4 regions of the Mesorhizobium sp. M0276 genome follow, and region 4 is predicted to be linked to each of the others. Evidence: predicted binding sites of a transcription regulator. Region 4 holds the regulator's gene; each other region holds the start of a gene.

What was found. The regulator PhoB, encoded in region 4, activates phosphate uptake and scavenging genes when phosphate is short. The targets are predictions, from matches to a motif close to TGTCATNNANCTGTCAT.
Region 1: a site for PhoB is predicted at 1,810-1,826, ahead of phnC (phosphonate ABC transporter ATP-binding protein). Genes of this name have one in related genera too.
Region 2: a site for PhoB is predicted at 1,458-1,474, ahead of phnF (phosphonate metabolism transcriptional regulator PhnF). Genes of this name have one in related genera too.
Region 3: a site for PhoB is predicted at 2,220-2,236, ahead of olsB (l-ornithine N(alpha)-acyltransferase). Genes of this name have one in related genera too.

What each region holds. Positions count from the first base shown of each region.
Region 1 covers NZ_JAMYSC010000069.1:15,615-19,551, reverse strand. Annotated here, with positions in the region: gene phnD (phosphonate ABC transporter substrate-binding protein) at 1-724, opposite strand, end outside; gene phnC (phosphonate ABC transporter ATP-binding protein) at 873-1,730, opposite strand; gene NKJ01_RS31725 (DapH/DapD/GlmU-related protein) at 1,953-2,570, opposite strand; gene phnL (phosphonate C-P lyase system protein PhnL) at 2,567-3,274, opposite strand; gene phnK (phosphonate C-P lyase system protein PhnK) at 3,597-3,937, opposite strand, start outside.
Region 2 covers NZ_JAMYSC010000069.1:9,056-12,992, reverse strand. Annotated here, with positions in the region: gene NKJ01_RS31700 (carbon-phosphorus lyase complex subunit) at 1-304, opposite strand, end outside; gene phnH (phosphonate C-P lyase system protein PhnH) at 306-917, opposite strand; gene phnG (phosphonate C-P lyase system protein PhnG) at 917-1,378, opposite strand; gene phnF (phosphonate metabolism transcriptional regulator PhnF) at 1,500-2,249, shown strand; gene NKJ01_RS31680 (zinc-binding alcohol dehydrogenase family protein) at 2,405-3,424, opposite strand; gene NKJ01_RS31675 (ABC transporter permease) at 3,492-3,937, opposite strand, start outside.
Region 3 covers NZ_JAMYSC010000001.1:47,866-51,802, forward strand. Annotated here, with positions in the region: gene grpE (nucleotide exchange factor GrpE) at 1-432, shown strand, start outside; gene NKJ01_RS00200 (trimeric intracellular cation channel family protein) at 563-1,195, shown strand; gene olsB (l-ornithine N(alpha)-acyltransferase) at 1,281-2,156, opposite strand; gene NKJ01_RS00210 (ATP-binding protein) at 2,338-3,937, opposite strand, start outside.
Region 4 covers NZ_JAMYSC010000009.1:46,619-50,555, forward strand. Annotated here, with positions in the region: gene eglC (endo-1,3-1,4-beta-glycanase EglC) at 1-521, opposite strand, end outside; gene phoB (phosphate regulon transcriptional regulator PhoB) at 1,056-1,745, opposite strand; gene phoU (phosphate signaling complex protein PhoU) at 1,765-2,472, opposite strand; gene pstB (phosphate ABC transporter ATP-binding protein PstB) at 2,498-3,301, opposite strand; gene pstA (phosphate ABC transporter permease PstA) at 3,298-3,937, opposite strand, start outside.

The DNA of each region.
Region 1 (3,937 bases), on a different contig from region 4:
CCAGCGGGCCGTTCGGGATCAGGCCCGAGCGCCAGACTTCGACGAAGTCATTGGGGTCGACGGCACCCTTGGCGACTTCCTTGTGGAAGGTGCCGGAGGTGTAGCCGTCCTTGAAGTCGCCAATGCCGGAGGAATCGTCCACCGCTACGTCGACCTTGCCGTCACGCACGGCCAGGACATTGTTCTCGTGGCCGCCGTTGAACTGGGTCGAAGCGAAGAAGGTCTCGTTCGAAGCGCCGGTGTCCTTCGGGATCTGGGTCAGCGGGATCAGATAGCCGGAGGTCGAATCCGGATCGGCGTAGCCGAGCTTCTTGCCCTTGGCCGACTTGATGTCGGTGATGCCGGAGGATTTCAGCGCCAGGCCGATCGAATAGTAGCCGGTAGCGCCGTCGGTCTGCTGGGTGGTGAGGATCGGGGTGACCGCCTTCGGGTCCTTGAGAGCGACGCTGGCATAACCGGAAGCGCCGAGCTCGGCGAAGTCGAGCGTGCCGCCGAGCAGGCCCTGGATCACGCCGTCATAGTCGGCGGCGGGGAACAGCGAGACCTTTTCGAAGCCGAATTCGGCCTTCAAATGGTCGGCTAGGCACTGGTAGTTGCGCAGCCGGTCGGTTTCGTTTTCACCGCCGAGGATGCCGACGCGAAATTCCTTCATATCGGCGGCGTGGGCCATGCTGGTCGCCATGGCGAGCACCGAAACGGCGCAGAAAACCATCTTTCTGAACATCTGTAATCTCTCCTGTAGGTTCCGGCCCCGCGCCGGCAGCGTTCTTGAGTTTGACTGGCGCCCTTGACGTGGGCTGGCGATCCCAACCGTTCTTTTTTGGTCCACGATCTTTCCCGAAAACCGGTTTTCACTTTTCGGGATCATGGACTCAATAACCCGGGAAAGCGGGTTCGAGCGGTCCGGCGGATGCGGCGATCTTTCGGCTGAAGGCAACGCTGGTCGAGGTGATGGCCTCTGAGATTTCCTGGCCATTGCTGTCGGCGCCATAGACGAGGCGCACGGCCTCGCGGTTGAGCTCCTCCGGCGGTCCGTCGAAGACGACCTTGCCGGCGGCCATGCCGATGATGCGGTTGCAATAGGTGCGGGCGGTGTCCAGCGTGTGCAGATTGGTGACGACGGTGATGCCTTCGCGCAAATTGATGTCCTGCAGCGAGTCCATCACCACCTTGGCGTTGAGCGGATCGAGCGAAGCGATCGGCTCGTCGGCGAGGATCACCCTGGGCTGCTGCATCATGGCGCGGGCAATGGCGACGCGTTGCTGCTGGCCGCCCGACAAGGTGCCGGCGGGCTGCAGCGCTGTACGGGCGATGTCGAGCCGCTCAAGGGCTGCGACCGCCTCGGCGCATTCGGCGCGGGAGAACATGCCGAACAGGTTTGACATGGTCGAACGGTGGTTCAGCTTGCCGAGCAGCACATTGGTCAGCACGTCGAGGCGCGGCACCAGGTTGAACTGCTGGAAGATCATGGCGCAGTCGCGTTGCCAGCGCCGCAGCGGCGAGCCGCTCAACTGGGAGACCTCGGCGCCGTCAAAAAAAATCGACCCCTGGCTGGGATCGATGAGGCGGTTGATCATGCGAAGAAGGGTTGATTTGCCGGCACCGGAACGGCCGATAATGCCAACCATCTGACCCTGCGGGATCGCGATGTTGATGTCGCTGACGGCGGTGTTCTTGCCAAATCGTCGGGTGACACCGCGGATTTCGAGCGTGGCAGAGGTTGCTGACATGGGGCAGGTTCCAGTCCGGACCATATTGATCGTCAGGCACTCGCCTAACGCAGCCACATGAACCTGCCGTGTCGCGGTGATGTCAGTTTTGTTACGCTCCACAGGCGTGGAGTTTACGGCCGGCCCAGGACCAGCAGGTCCTCGAAGTGCTCCTCGAAAAAGCTTGAGAGAGTCATCGAACAGGTCCTGCCATGCTGCTGCCCATGCCGATGATGTGAAGACCTATCCGCCGTATTTTTCCAGGAAGGCTTCGGCAGATAGTTCCCGGAAATCGACGAGCGAAGCGCGCAGCCTGGCATGATCCCAGTCCCACCAGGCAAGCGCCTGATAACGTTCGGCGGTGCGGCGGTCGAAGCGCTCGCGGATTGGTTTTGCCGGCACGCCGCCGACGATCGTGTAGGGGGCGACATCCTTCGAGACGACAGCGCCGGCGCCGACCGCGGCACCATCGCCGACGGTGACGCCGGGCAGGATGGTCGAGCCGTGACCGAGCCAGGTGTCGTGGCCGATGGTGACGCGTTTGGCGCGGCGCTGGGCGAAAAACTCGCTCTCGTGCTCGGCATCGTCCCAATAGTCCGAAGCGCGGTAGGTGAAATGGTGCAGCGTCGGCCGCCAGGTCGGGTGGTTGGTGGCGTTGATGCGCACGCTTGCCGCGATGTTGGAAAACTTGCCGATCGTCGCGCACCAGACGGCGCAATCCTGCATCATGTAGGAATAATCGCCGAGTTCGCTCTCCAACACCCGGCTGCGGTCGGCGATCTCGGTCCAGCGGCCGAGCGTCGAGTTCTGCACCTCCGCCGTGGGGTGGACCAGCGGTGTCTCCGACAATTTCCTGGTCATGCGGCAATTTTTCCGGGAGCGAAAGCGGTGACGTCGATGATGCGGTCGGCAACCGCCTCGCGCACGTCGTGGTCGTGGAAGATGCCAAGCAGGGCGACATCAGCCGCTTTCTTGGCGGCGATGAGTTCGATCACCACGTCACGGTTCCTGGCATCGAGCGAAGCGGTCGGCTCGTCGAGCAGCAGGATCGGGTGCTCGGTGATGAAGCCGCGCGCGATGTTGACGCGCTGCTGCTCGCCGCCGGAGAAGGTCGCCGGCGGCAATGCCCAAAGTTTCTCCGGCAGGTTGAGCTGCGCCAGCAACGCACCTGCCTTGTCGCGTGCAATTTCGCGGTCTTCGCCGCGTTCGACCAGCGGTTCGGCGACGACATCGAGCGCCGAGACGCGCGGCACGGTGCGCAGGAACTGGCTGACATAGCCGATCGTTTGCCGGCGCACGGCAAGCACGGTGCGCGGGCTGGCGGTGGCAAGGTCGATCAGTCCGTCGTCATGCGTGACGATGATCTGGCCCTCGTCGACGGCATAGTTGCCGTAGAGCATCTTGAGGATCGAACTCTTGCCGGCACCGGACGGGCCGCCAAGCACGGTGCATTCGCCGGCCCTGATCGAGAACGAGACTCCGGCGACGACAGGCAGTTTAATGCCGTCGCGCAGATGCATGGTGAAGCTCTTGGCAACGTCCGAGACAACGAGGGGGGTGGCCATCAGAAGGTCCTCCAATCATCGTCCGCTTGCGGGCCAGCACCCCCCTCTGGCCAATGCAATTGCACGTGCGGAATAACGGTGAAATCTCGAAGCGGGTGGTTGCGAGGTGTCGGCGCGAGGCACCCCCCTCTGTCCTGCCGGACATCTCCCCCGCAAGGGTGGAGATTGGCAGTTTCACCCGCAGCGCTTTTCTTGCAGCCTTGGTAACTGGTGAAAGCAGCAGGGACAGCCGATCTCCCTCCTTGCGGGGGAGATGGCCGGCAGGCCAGAGGGGGGTGCCTCGCGCCAAGGTTTCGCGAACACGCGCTTTGAGACTTCATCGTCAAACCTGTAGAATCGAGGAAACGAGCAACTGCGTATAAGGCGCGCGCGGATCATCGAGCACGCGGTCGGTGAGACCGCTTTCGACGACGCGGCCGTCCTTCATCACCATCATGCGCTGCGACAACAGCCGTGCCACCGCGAGGTCATGGGTGACGACGATTGCCGCCAGGCCGAGATCGGTGACCAGCCCGCGCAGCAGGTCGAGCAGGCGTGCCTGGACCGAGACGTCGAGGCCGCCGGTCGGCTCGTCCATGAACACCAGGCGTGGGCCGGTGACGAGGTTGCGAGCGATCTGCAGGCGCTGGCGCATGCCACCGGAGAAGGCGCGCGGCTCGTCAT
Region 2 (3,937 bases), on a different contig from region 4:
CGACCAGCATGTTGGCGGTGTCGATGGGCTTGGTGTAGCCAAAGCGGGGCAGTGTCGTGCGATAGGCGCGCACCAGGAAGATCGCCTCGATCATGTCGCCGCGCGCCTGAACAATGGCGAGTGCGGCCAGTTCACGGTCGTAGAGCGAGCCTTCGCTCATCACCCGGTCGACGCCGAGCGCCAGCTGCTCGACGATCTGGTCGAGGCGAAGGGCTGGCACCGAACGGTCGCCACGGCGGCGGTCGGCAAGCAGGCTGTGGGCGTTGGCGATTGCGGCTTCACCGCCTTTAACCGCGACATACATCTTACGCCTCCATCGTCTTGATGCGCGTCGTGCGCGGCAGGCAGGCAATGCCGTCCGATGTGGTGAGGATGATGTCGACGCCTCGCGGAAAGCGCTTGATGTTCTGCTTCCACTGTTCGACGAAATGGCGTGGCATCCGTGCCGGCGCGATCGTCGCGCTGGCTTCGATGCCGGGGCCTTCGAGCAACAGCGGCGTGCCGGAGACGAGATCGCTGACCTGCAGGACCAATGTGGTCGAACGGTCGGGATAGTCCTGCGTGCCTTGCGAAAAACCGTCGAGCGCCATCATCTCGGCCGGGGCTGCGATCAACGCGAAATGCGCATCGGCCGGCGTGTTGGCCAATGGCGCGCCGGTGTGGAAACCAAGCCAGGATTTGATGGCAGGGGAAGCCTGTAAAGCCGGGTCGAGCCAGAGCGGGGTGTCATTGTCGCAAAGCGCCAGCGCAATGGCACCGGCGGTCGCCGACAGCGGCGCCGGCGGACGGGCAAAGGCGGGCAACGGCTGCACGCTGCCAGGCCGCGCCATCGCCTCCATGACAGCGCGGAACACGGTCTGTGCGTTGAAGACCGGATCGGCGAAGCCGCCCTCGATCGATTGCGATGCGATGTCCATCAGTCTTCTCCGCGTACCATGGTGAAGAAATCCACCTTCGTTGCCGCCGTCTCGGCGCGGCGGCGTTCATGCGCCGTGGTCAGGGCCGACCGCAGAGGCGCTATCAGCCCGGTCTCGACCTCGGCGCGGCGGGCCGGGTCCTGCCACAGTGCGTCGGCGATGGCCGCCAGCTTCGCCTTCTGCTTGTCGCGGCCAAGCGCATAGCAATGGCCGACCTGTCCGGACGGCAGCCGGACGGTGGCGCGGGTGACGGTCGCCTCGCCGACATTGAAGGGCGCGCCCCCACCGCCGATGCGGCCGCGTACGGTGACCAGGCCGGTTTCGGGGCCGCGCAGCAGTTCTGCGTCCGAAGGCAGTCCGGCCTCGTTCCAGAGCCGAACGATGTCGTCGCCGCCGGATTGCGCCAGGGTTGCCATGGCGGCCTTGCGTTCGGCTTGATCGCGGGCTTCCTGTCCTCGCATCAGCAACATTCCTCTTCGCCAAATTTGTCTATTGATATAGACAACTATACAAATTATACCTATTATCTAGCGCGAGTCCATGACGGGTGGATGACAAGCACTTGAAGACTGGGGGCAATCAATGGTCGGGCGGCTGGCAGCGGACAGCATCGAGCGGCGCAGCGGCGTCTCGCTGTGGCGGCAGATCGCCGAGAAGATCCTGCAGGCGATCGCCGTCGGCGATTTCGCAGAAAGCGCCGCGCTGCCGCCGGAGATGGCACTGGCTGAGCGCTATGGCGTCAACCGCCACACCGTGCGCAGCGCCATATCGGCCCTTGTGCAGGAAGGGGTGCTGCGGGCCGAGCAGGGGCGCGGCACCTTCGTGCTGTCGCGCAGGCGGCTGTCCTATCCCATCGGTGCGCGCACACGCTTTTCAACGGGCCTGCAAGGGCAGACATCGGAACGGCATATCGTCCTGCTGGCGTCCTCGGTCGAGCCGGCCAGCCAGCGCGTCGCCGAGGGGCTGGGGCTCGCCAAGGGAGCCGATGTGATCCGCCTGGAAACGCGCGGCGAAGCCGACGGACGGCCTGTGTCGCGCGCTGCCGGCTGGTTCGATGCCCGGCGCTTTGCCGGTATCGATGCTGCAATGGCGGAGACCGGCTCGATCACCGCATCGCTCGCCCGGTTCGGCTTCGACGACTATCTCAGGCAATCGACCGTGCTATCGGCGCGCCACGCCGATGCGGCGGACCTTGCAGACCTCGACCTGCAACCGGGCGCCATCGTGCTGGTTACAGTCGCTGTCAACGTCACGCCGGATGGCCAGCCGATCCAGTTTTCCGAATCCAGGTTTCCGGCAGAACGGGTGGAGTTGAAGCTGTCGGCGCTGTAGGGAGTGCCGGCCTTGTAGGAGACCGTGATTTATCTCACTCACGCTGATATCAGACCAGTTCGGTCGCGCTCACCTGTCAGCGGCTTGGCGTTTTGAGGACCGGTTCGACCTGCACGGGGTCGCGTCAATTCGGGCCGGGTTCACGGCCTGTCATGTTATGCTCCCACCTCGATCACAGCCTTGATCAGGCCTGATTTCTCATGCGCCCAGCGGGCCAGATCGTGTGGCGTGCCGGAAAGCGTGGTGCGGTGGGTGACGAGTTTTGCCAGCGGAACGGCGCCGTTGCGGATCGAGGCGGCGACATGGTCGAAATCGGCGCGCAACGCATTGCGGCTGCCGATCAATGTCATTTCACGTTTGTGGAATTCCGGATCGGAAAAGCTGATGTCGTCCTTGACGACGCTGACCAGCACCAATGTTCCGCCATGCGCGACATGGGCGAAAGCCGACCGCACCGACTGGGTGTTGCCGGTGGCGTCGAAGACCACATCGAAGCCTTCGCCAGAGGTTGCCTCCCTGACCAGATCTGGCACCGCGCCGCGCGAGCCGTCGAGGGTCTGGAACCCAAGCTCATTCTCGGCGAAGGCGAGCCTTTCACTGCTCATGTCGAGCAATGTCACGTCGAGGCCGGCGATGCGAGCGAAGATGGCGGTGCCGAGCCCGATCGGGCCGGCGCCGATGACCAGTGTGCGTGCGCCGGTTTCGGCCTTGGCACGCCGCACGGCATGTGCGCCGATGGCCAGGAACTCGACGGCGGCGGCGTCGGCCAACGACAGGCCGTTGGCAGGATAGAGATTTTGCGCCGGCACCAGGATGCGTTCGCACATGGCTCCGTCGCGATGCACCCCGAGCACTTCGATGCTGACGCAGCAATTCGGCTTGCCGTGCCGGCAGGCGATGCACTTGCCGCAGGAAAGATAGGGGTTGATGACGACCGGTTCGCCAACGGCCAGTTCGACACCTTCCCCGGGTTCCACCACGGTACCCGATACTTCATGGCCCATGATGCGGGGATAGGCGAGGAACGGGTGCTTGCCCTCGAAGATGTGATAGTCGGTGCCGCAGATGCCGACATGGCTGACGGACACCAGCGCCCAGCCGGGAGGCGGCGCGCCGGGGGCCGGACGGTCTTCCAGGATAAGATCGCCGGGCGAACGGCAGACGACGGCCTTCATGCTTCAATCCAGTCGGTAATGAATCGCCGGCCCGTCGATTGTGACGGGCCAGCGATTGATCGAGGGTTTACTTGCCGCGGCGGCGCAGCCCGTCGAAGTAGACGATGATGATGATCAGCGCGCCGGTGATGATGCGCTGCCAGAACGAGTTGACGTTGAGCAGGTTGGCGCCATTGTTGATGGTGGCCAGGATAAAGGCGCCAAGCAGCGGTCCGTGCACCGAGCCGACGGCACCGAACAGCGAGGTGCCGCCGATGACCGACGAGGCGATCGCCTGCAGCTCCCAGCCCTCAGCCTGGGTCGGATTGCCGATGCCGATGCGGGCGGCCAGCAGCACGCCGACGAAAGCCGCGCAGAGGCCGGACAGCGTGTAGGCCATGTAGATGGTTCGCTGGACATTGACGCCGGACAGGCGCGAGGCCTCGGCGTTAGAGCCGACCGAGAACAGATACCGGCCCCAGCGGCTGTGATGCAGGAAGATATAGGCCGGAATGCCGACCAGGATCACCATCC
Region 3 (3,937 bases), on a different contig from region 4:
GATGCGCGCACCTATGCGGTTGCGAATTTCGCCCGCGACATGCTGTCGGTCTCTGACAATCTGCGCCGTGCGCTGGACGCGATTCCGGCCGAGGCCAAGGCCTCGGGTGACGCCGGCTTCAAGGCGTTGATCGAAGGCGTCGACTTGACCGAGCGCGCCATGCTGTCGGCGCTGGAACGGCACGGGGTCAAGAAGCTCGCCCCTGAAGGCGAGAAGTTCGATCCCAATTTCCATCAGGCGATGTTTGAAGTGCCCAATCCGGATGTTCCGGCCAACACCGTGGTCCAGGTCGTGCAGCCGGGCTATTCGATCGGCGAGCGGGTTCTGCGCCCGGCCATGGTCGGCGTCGCCAAGGGCGGTCCGAAGTTTGCCGCCGCTGAAGCGCCGGTCGAGCCGGGACCGGTGAACGAGCAGGCTGAGAAAGACGCCTGAACGGACAAGCGAATAGGGAGTAGCGAGTAGCGAATAGGAAATACGCAAGAGTTGCTGCGCGGCTTCGTGCTATTCGCTACTCGCTATTCGCTACTCGCTATTCGCTACTCACTCTTTCATTGTTCGCTTCATGAACCCCATCGCGCTTCTCGACTATGCCGGTGTCGCCGTCTTCGCCGCGACCGGGGCACTTGCGGCTTCGCGCAAACAACTCGACATCATCGGTTTCCTGTTCCTGGCCAGCGTCACCGGGATAGGCGGCGGCACGCTTCGCGACGTCATCCTCAACCTGCCGGTTTTCTGGGTCGCCAACTCCAGCTATGTGCTGATCTGCGCCGTGGTTGCCGCGCTGGTCTTCTTCGGCGCGCATCGCGTCGAATCGCGCTGGAAATGGCTGCTCTGGCTCGACGCCATCGGGCTCGCCGCCTTTTCGGTGATGGGCGCCGCCAAGGGACTGGCGATTACCGGTTCGCCGGTCGTCTCCGTCATCACCGGCGTGCTCACAGCCACCTCCGGCGGCATTCTGCGCGATCTCCTGGCCGGCGAGCCATCGGTGCTGCTCAGGCCCGAAATCTACGTCACAGCAGCCCTTGCCGGTGCCGGCCTCTATACACTTGGCGATCTTGCCGGGCTGCCGCCGCTCACTTCGGACCTCGCCGGTTTTGCTGCGGCGTTCCTTGTGCGTGGCGGCGCGCTCAAATTCGGCTGGTCGTTTCCGTCCTACAAGAGCCGACCCGGCCGGCGCCCGGAAGATATTCCGTGAAGGAGCGAATAGCGAATAGGGAGTAGCGATTAGGGATAGCAGCCCGCAGGATTGCGGCGTAGTTCTCGCTATTCGCTATTCGCCATCACGCTGCGAAGCGCTGGGCTTCCCCGCCATAATAGTTGACGTAGCGGGCGCCGATTTCCTTGACCGGCATCACGACGAAGACGTCGACCGTCGAGAATTCGCGGTCGATGACGCAGCCATCGCCGATGCGGGCGCCAACGCGCAGATAGCCCTTGACCAAGGGCGGCATTGCCGCGATTGCCGCCTTGGTGTTGACCGCCTCGATCGGCATCAGGTCCATCGAGCAGTAACGCGCGGACACCGCGCGCACATCCCAGGCCGAATTCGTCCGGCAGTGGTGGGCGAGGTAGGTGAGTGCCTCGGCATGCGCCGCCGGCACCGTGCCGTGGAAGGAAGCACAACCGGTCATCACACCGATTTCGTAGTGGTTGATGTAAGCCCAGATGCCTTGCCACAATGCCTCGATAGTGCGCTTCGAACGGTATTCCGGCAAAACGCAGGAGCGGCCGAGTTCGAGAAAACGCTGGCCGGGGTGACGGGCGATGAGCTTGGTCAGCTCGAATTCACCTTCCGAATAGAACCCTCCGGCGGTGGCCGCGATTTCTTGCCGCAGCAGCCGATAGGTGCCGACGATGCGGCGATGTTCGGGGCCGGAAAGCGTGGTGTCCAAAACCAGCAGATGGTCGCAGAGCGGGTCGAACCGGTCGGCATCACGGCGGTCATGGGTCTGGAACAGGTCTTTTCTGGCGCCAAGTTCGTCGTAGAACACCCGGTAGCGCACTTCCTGCGCGGCCGCGATCTCGGCTTCGTTGCGAGCGAGTCGCACTTCAAGATTACCTATACGGCCCAGTGCTGCGCCCTTCATGACGCAATCGGCGTTACGTCCGGCAAGCAGCGCGCTGCTGGCGTTCGGCCGAGTGTCACATTCCGGCATAACTGTATGCACGAGTGATTCTCCTTCGAGCCATCCCTCTTGGCACGGGGATACGGTGTAGGTGCAACAGGATTGTGACAGTACCGTGATGCGACCTTGCGGGCAATACTTCGTCGGCTGGCGAATGCGATCAACCGACTGCGTTACCTGAGCGCGTGGCGCGGATTGGACGGTGAAAAACTCAGGCTGCGACGACCTGTCCCTCGACGGCATTGACCAACGCCTCAGGGTCGAGCGGCTTGGTGACAAAGCCGCTGGCGCCATGAGCCAACACCGCATGGCGGGTCTTTTCCTGGCTGTCGGCCGACAGTACCATGATCGGCACCGGCGACATTGCGGTTTCTTCCTCATGGCGGCGGATGGCGGCAATCGCGTCCAGTCCGTCCATGACCGGCATGTGCAGGTCCATCAGAACCACGTCGAAGCGGTGGTTGTGCCCGGCGCCCGTGACAGCCTCGACGGCGGCCTTGCCATTGCCGACCACTTTGACGCGATGCCCGGCCTTCAACAGCGTGGCGCGGGCCAGCATGGCGTTGATGTCATTGTCCTCGGCGATCAGCACCGACAGGCCCCTCTGTCGGTTGCTGACGGTGCGAAGTGTCGGCCCGCCACGCTTTTCCAGCTGCGGCTGGGTGAGGCTTGGGGCATGGCTGCTCAACAGCACCCGCAGAAGCGTTCCGCCACGCACCGGCCTGGCCAGGAAAGTTGCGTAGCCGCTGGCGCGGAACTCGCCGAGCATGCCGCGGTCGGTCGGCGCGATCAGCGTGATGGCCTCGCAGTGGGAAAAACCGCTCAAGCGCAGGCGCTTGAGCAGCCTTCCGTCGCTTTCTTCCATGGCCGCATCGACCAGAAGCGCATCGCAGCCGGCGGCGAAGGGTGCGGCCTGCGCGGCGGTGGTGGCGAGGTCGACCGCGCCGCCATTGGCGCGGATGGTGCGGGCGATGGCATCAGCCTCGACAGCGTTTTTCGAAAGGATCACCGCGCGCCTGCCCGAAAGCGCGTTTTGGCGGCCCTGCTGTGCCTCGGTGGCTGCTATCGCCGGGATCTCGAAGACGAACTCGGATCCCTGGCCGATCCGGCTGGACACCGAGATCGTGCCGCCCATGGCGGCCACTAGGCGTTTGGAGATGGCAAGGCCAAGACCGGCCCCGCCATGCGCACGCGTCGACGTGCCGTCGGCTTGCTCGAACTCCTCGAAAATGCGGTCCAGATCCTCATCGTGCAGGCCCGGACCGGTATCGGCGATGGTGAAGCAAATGCGGTCGGTGGTTTCGGTGCGCACACGCGCAACGCTCACCAACACGCCGCCGCTGTCGGTAAACTTGATGGCGTTGCCGATAAGGTTGAGCAGCACCTGCCTGACCCTGCCCGGATCGGCAGTGATCAACTGCGGCACGTCGGGTTCGACATAGCAGCCCAGCCCGATATCCTTGGCGAAGGCGCGCGCGGCCAGCAATTCGATGATGTTGTCGGCGATCTCGCGCACCGACATCGGCTGCGGCTCCGGGTCGAAGCGCCCGGCTTCGATCTTGGAGTAGTCGAGAAGATCCTCGATCAGGGCAAGCAATGCGCTGGCTGAGGTCGAGACGGCGCCGACATAGGTCTGCTGCTCCGGCGACAGGCTGGTGTCCGCCAGCAGCCTGGCCATGCCCATGATGCCGTTCATCGGCGTGCGAATTTCATGGCTGACGGTGGCGAGGAAGCGCGATTTGGCCTGGCTGGCGTATTCGGCCCGTTCGCGTGCGGTGATCAGCGAGGATTCGGCGCGTTTGCGGGCGGTG
Region 4 (3,937 bases):
GAACGGACGGCGTCGAACGAAGTGAAGTCATAGCCGTTAAGGCGCACCACATCGGTCGCACCGAAATCGAAGATAAGATCGCTCCCATTTCCTTTGGAGATGGCGAAAGTGTCGGCGCCGTCACCGCCGATCAGGACATCATTTCCCTTGCCGCCATCCAGCGTCTGATGACCCGACCCGCCCTTGATGATGTTGTCCAACGCATTTCCGAACGCATATCGATTGGCGCCGGTAACGACCAGGTTCTCGAAATTGTCGGGGAGCTTGTAGCTCATCCAGGTGTCGATCGTATCGATCCCGGCCCCGGGATCTTCGACCGCCTTATTGTTGGTGGAATAGAGGTGATAGTAGTCATCGCCGGCGCCACCGTACATCGTGACATAGACGCCGGTGTCTCCCCAGAAGGAGTCGTTGCCTGAAGTGCCATGCAGTTCGGCCCCGGCTCCGGTTGCCGAGAACCAATGACTGGACGCGCCGGTGTAGGGAAGAGGAATACCTTTGGCGTTTAAGACCGTGCTCATCAGAAATCCTTCCTCTTAGTGTCCGACCTGGTCAAATCATTCGGCGCAGCGTCCGGCGACCGCTTTCAAAGCAACGTTGCAACGAACGAGATCGTTCCCGCGGAATCATCATCAGATCCAAGATCGTATTGACTATTCGGAGCACATACAATCAATAAAGAAGAGGGAAACTCGCTCTTAGTCGGATGCAATTTTTAATAAAATTGCGAATTTATGCGAAACCACATCCTCTAGCGGGCACATAGCCATATTAGTTCAAATTGTTTCTTGAGGCGCGCGACTTTGATCGGAGGTCTGCGGGCAAGATAGCAATGTGACCAACTAAAGTGTCACGGGCCGTGCTTCCTGCGGCCAGCCTGGCAGAAAAGCGAATTGGGAGATCGGAAGGCAATCGCCAGCCAGTCAAGGTACGCGCGAGCCCGCGACCGCGAAGGGCAGTTTAGACTTCGATGCCGCCTGCTTGAATGTCTGCCATCGCGTGGCCATTGGCGACGACCTGCTGATTGAATTTGAACCTTGGTTCCGATCTATCGGCTAGTCTTCCCTGATCGCGTAGCCTGCGCCCCGAATGGTGCGGATGACGTCGGGCATGCGGCCGTTGTTGACGGCTTTGCGCAGCCGCCCGACATGCACGTCTACCGTGCGTTCGTCGATGTAGATCGTTTCGCCCCAGACGTTGTCGAGCAGCTGGCTGCGCGAGAACACGCGGCCGGGATGGCGCATCATGAATTCGAGCAGGCGGAATTCGGTCGGCCCGAGCCGGATCTCGCTCTTCTTGCGATAGACCCGGTGCGATTCTCGATCGAGCACGATGTCGCCGACCTTCAGCACGCTGGACAGCAGTTCCGGCTTGGCACGGCGCAGCAGCGCCTTGACCCTGGCCATGAACTCCGGTGTCGAAAACGGCTTTACCAGATAATCGTCGGCGCCGGTCGAGAGGCCCCGCACGCGATCGCTCTCCTCGCCGCGCGCGGTCAGCATGATGATCGGCAGCCGCTCGGTCTCGGGACGCATTCGCAGGCGCCGGCAGAGTTCGATGCCGGAGACCGCCGGTACCATCCAGTCGAGCACCAGAAGGTCAGGCACGTTCTCCTGCAGCCGGATCTCGGCCTCGTCGCCGCGCGTCACGACCTCGACCTGATAGCCCTCGGACTCCAGATTGTAACGGAGCAGCACGCCTAGCGGCTCCTCGTCCTCCACCACCATGATGCGTGGCGCGATCATCGGCTGGTTACCCCTGTCGTCATGCCGCGGGCGCGGACATTGTCGTCTCGTCCTGTTTCGGACGATTGGCCGGCAGCTGCGTGCCGGTCAAAACATAATAGGCATTTTCCGCGATGTTGGTGACATGGTCGCCGATGCGCTCGAGGTTCTTGGCGCAGAACAAAAGATGCGTGCACGCGGTGATGTTGCGCGGGTCTTCCATCATATAGGTGAGAAGCTCGCGGAACACGGAGGTGTATTTGACGTCGATGCGTTCGTCGTCGGCACGCAGTTTCGCCAGCGCGGCGGCGTCACGCGCCGCATATTCCTCGATGACGCCCTGCACCTGGATCAGCACCAGTTGTGCCATTCCATCGATCGAGTGCGAAAGGTCGCGCGGCGTGACGCTGAGGCCGACAGTGCCGACACGCTTGGCGATGTTCTTGGCAAGGTCGCCGATGCGTTCGAGATCGCCGGCCATGCGGATAGAACCGACGACATGGCGCAGATCATCGGCCATCGGCTGCCGCTTGGCGATCAGCGTGATTGCGCGGTCGTCGAGCTCGCGCTGGCGCGCGTCCATGATCGCATCATCGGAGACGACGCGCTGTGCCAAGGCGTTGTCGGAATTCAAGAGCGCCTTGGTCGCACCGCCGACCATCGAGCTGGCGAGATCGCCCATGTCGCTGATGAGCTTGCTGATCTGACCGAGATCCTCGTCGAAAGAAGCGACTGTGTGTTCGCTCATGATCCTGTTCCTCGTATGCCTGAGCTCAGCCGAAGCGGCCGGTGATGTAGTCCTGCGTGCGCTTCTCGCGGGGCGACGTGAAGATCTTCTCGGTGCGGTCGAACTCGACCAGCTCGCCCAGATACATGAAGGCCGTCTGCTTCGATACGCGCGCCGCCTGCTGCATGTTGTGGGTGACGATGACGATCGTGTAGTCGGCTTGCAACTCGTCGATCAGTTCCTCGATCTTGGCGGTCGACAGCGGGTCGAGCGCCGAGGCGGGCTCGTCGAGCAGGATGACTTCCGGCTTCACCGCCACGGTGCGGGCGATGCAGAGCCGCTGCTGCTGGCCGCCGGAGAGGCTGAGGCCGCTGGCGTCGAGCTTGTCCTTGACCTCGGTCCAGAGTGCCGCGCGCTTCAGCGCCTGCTCGACGCGGCCGTCCATCTCCGACTTGCTCAGCTTCTCGTAGAGCCTGATGCCGAACGCGATGTTTTCATAGATCGACATCGGAAATGGCGTCGGCTTCTGGAACACCATGCCGATCTTGGTGCGCAGCAGGTTGAGGTCCTGCGAGCGGTCGAGAACGTTCTGGCCGTCGAGCAGCACCTGACCTTCGGCCGTCTGCTTGGGATAGAGCTCGTAGATGCGGTTGAAGACGCGCAGCAGCGTCGACTTCCCGCAGCCCGAAGGCCCGATGAAGGCGGTGACGCTGCGCTCCGGCAAGGACAGCGTAATGTCCTTCAGCGCCTTCGACTGGCCGTAGTAGAAGTTGAGGTTCTTGACCTCGATCTTGGCCTTGGCGGTGGCCTCGGCGGCGATCGTCATGTCTGGAGACAACATCTGGCTCATTTGTCCTCTCTGCGTCCGGTCAGGCTGCGCGCAACGATGCTGAGCGCAAGAACCGTCAATGTGATGATGAGTGCGCCGGTCCAGGCCAGTTGCTGCCATTCCTCGTAGGGGCTGAGAGCGAACTGGAAGATGGTGACAGGCAGGCTGGCCATCGGCGCGTTGAGATTGCTCGACCAGAACTGGTTGTTGAGCGCCGTGAAGAGCAGTGGTGCCGTCTCGCCGGAGATACGGGCGATCGACAGCAATATGCCGGTGACAATGCCCGATAGCGCGGCGCGGTAGGCGACCGACTTGATGACCACCCAGCGCGGTGCGCCGATCGCGGTGCCGGCTTCGCGCAAGGCGTTCGGCACCAAATTGAGCATGTCTTCGGTGGTGCGTACCACCACCGGAATGACGAGGATGGCGAGCGCGACAGCACCGGCGATTGCCGAGAAATGCCCCATCGGCCGCACCATAAGTTCGTAGACGAACAGGCCGATGATGATCGACGGCGCCGACAGCAGGATGTCGTTGATGAAGCGCACCACGGTGGTCAGCCTGGAAAAGCGACCGTATTCGGCCATGTAAGTGCCGGCCAGCACTCCGATCGGCGTACCGACGATGACGGCGATGATCGTCATGACCACGCTGCCA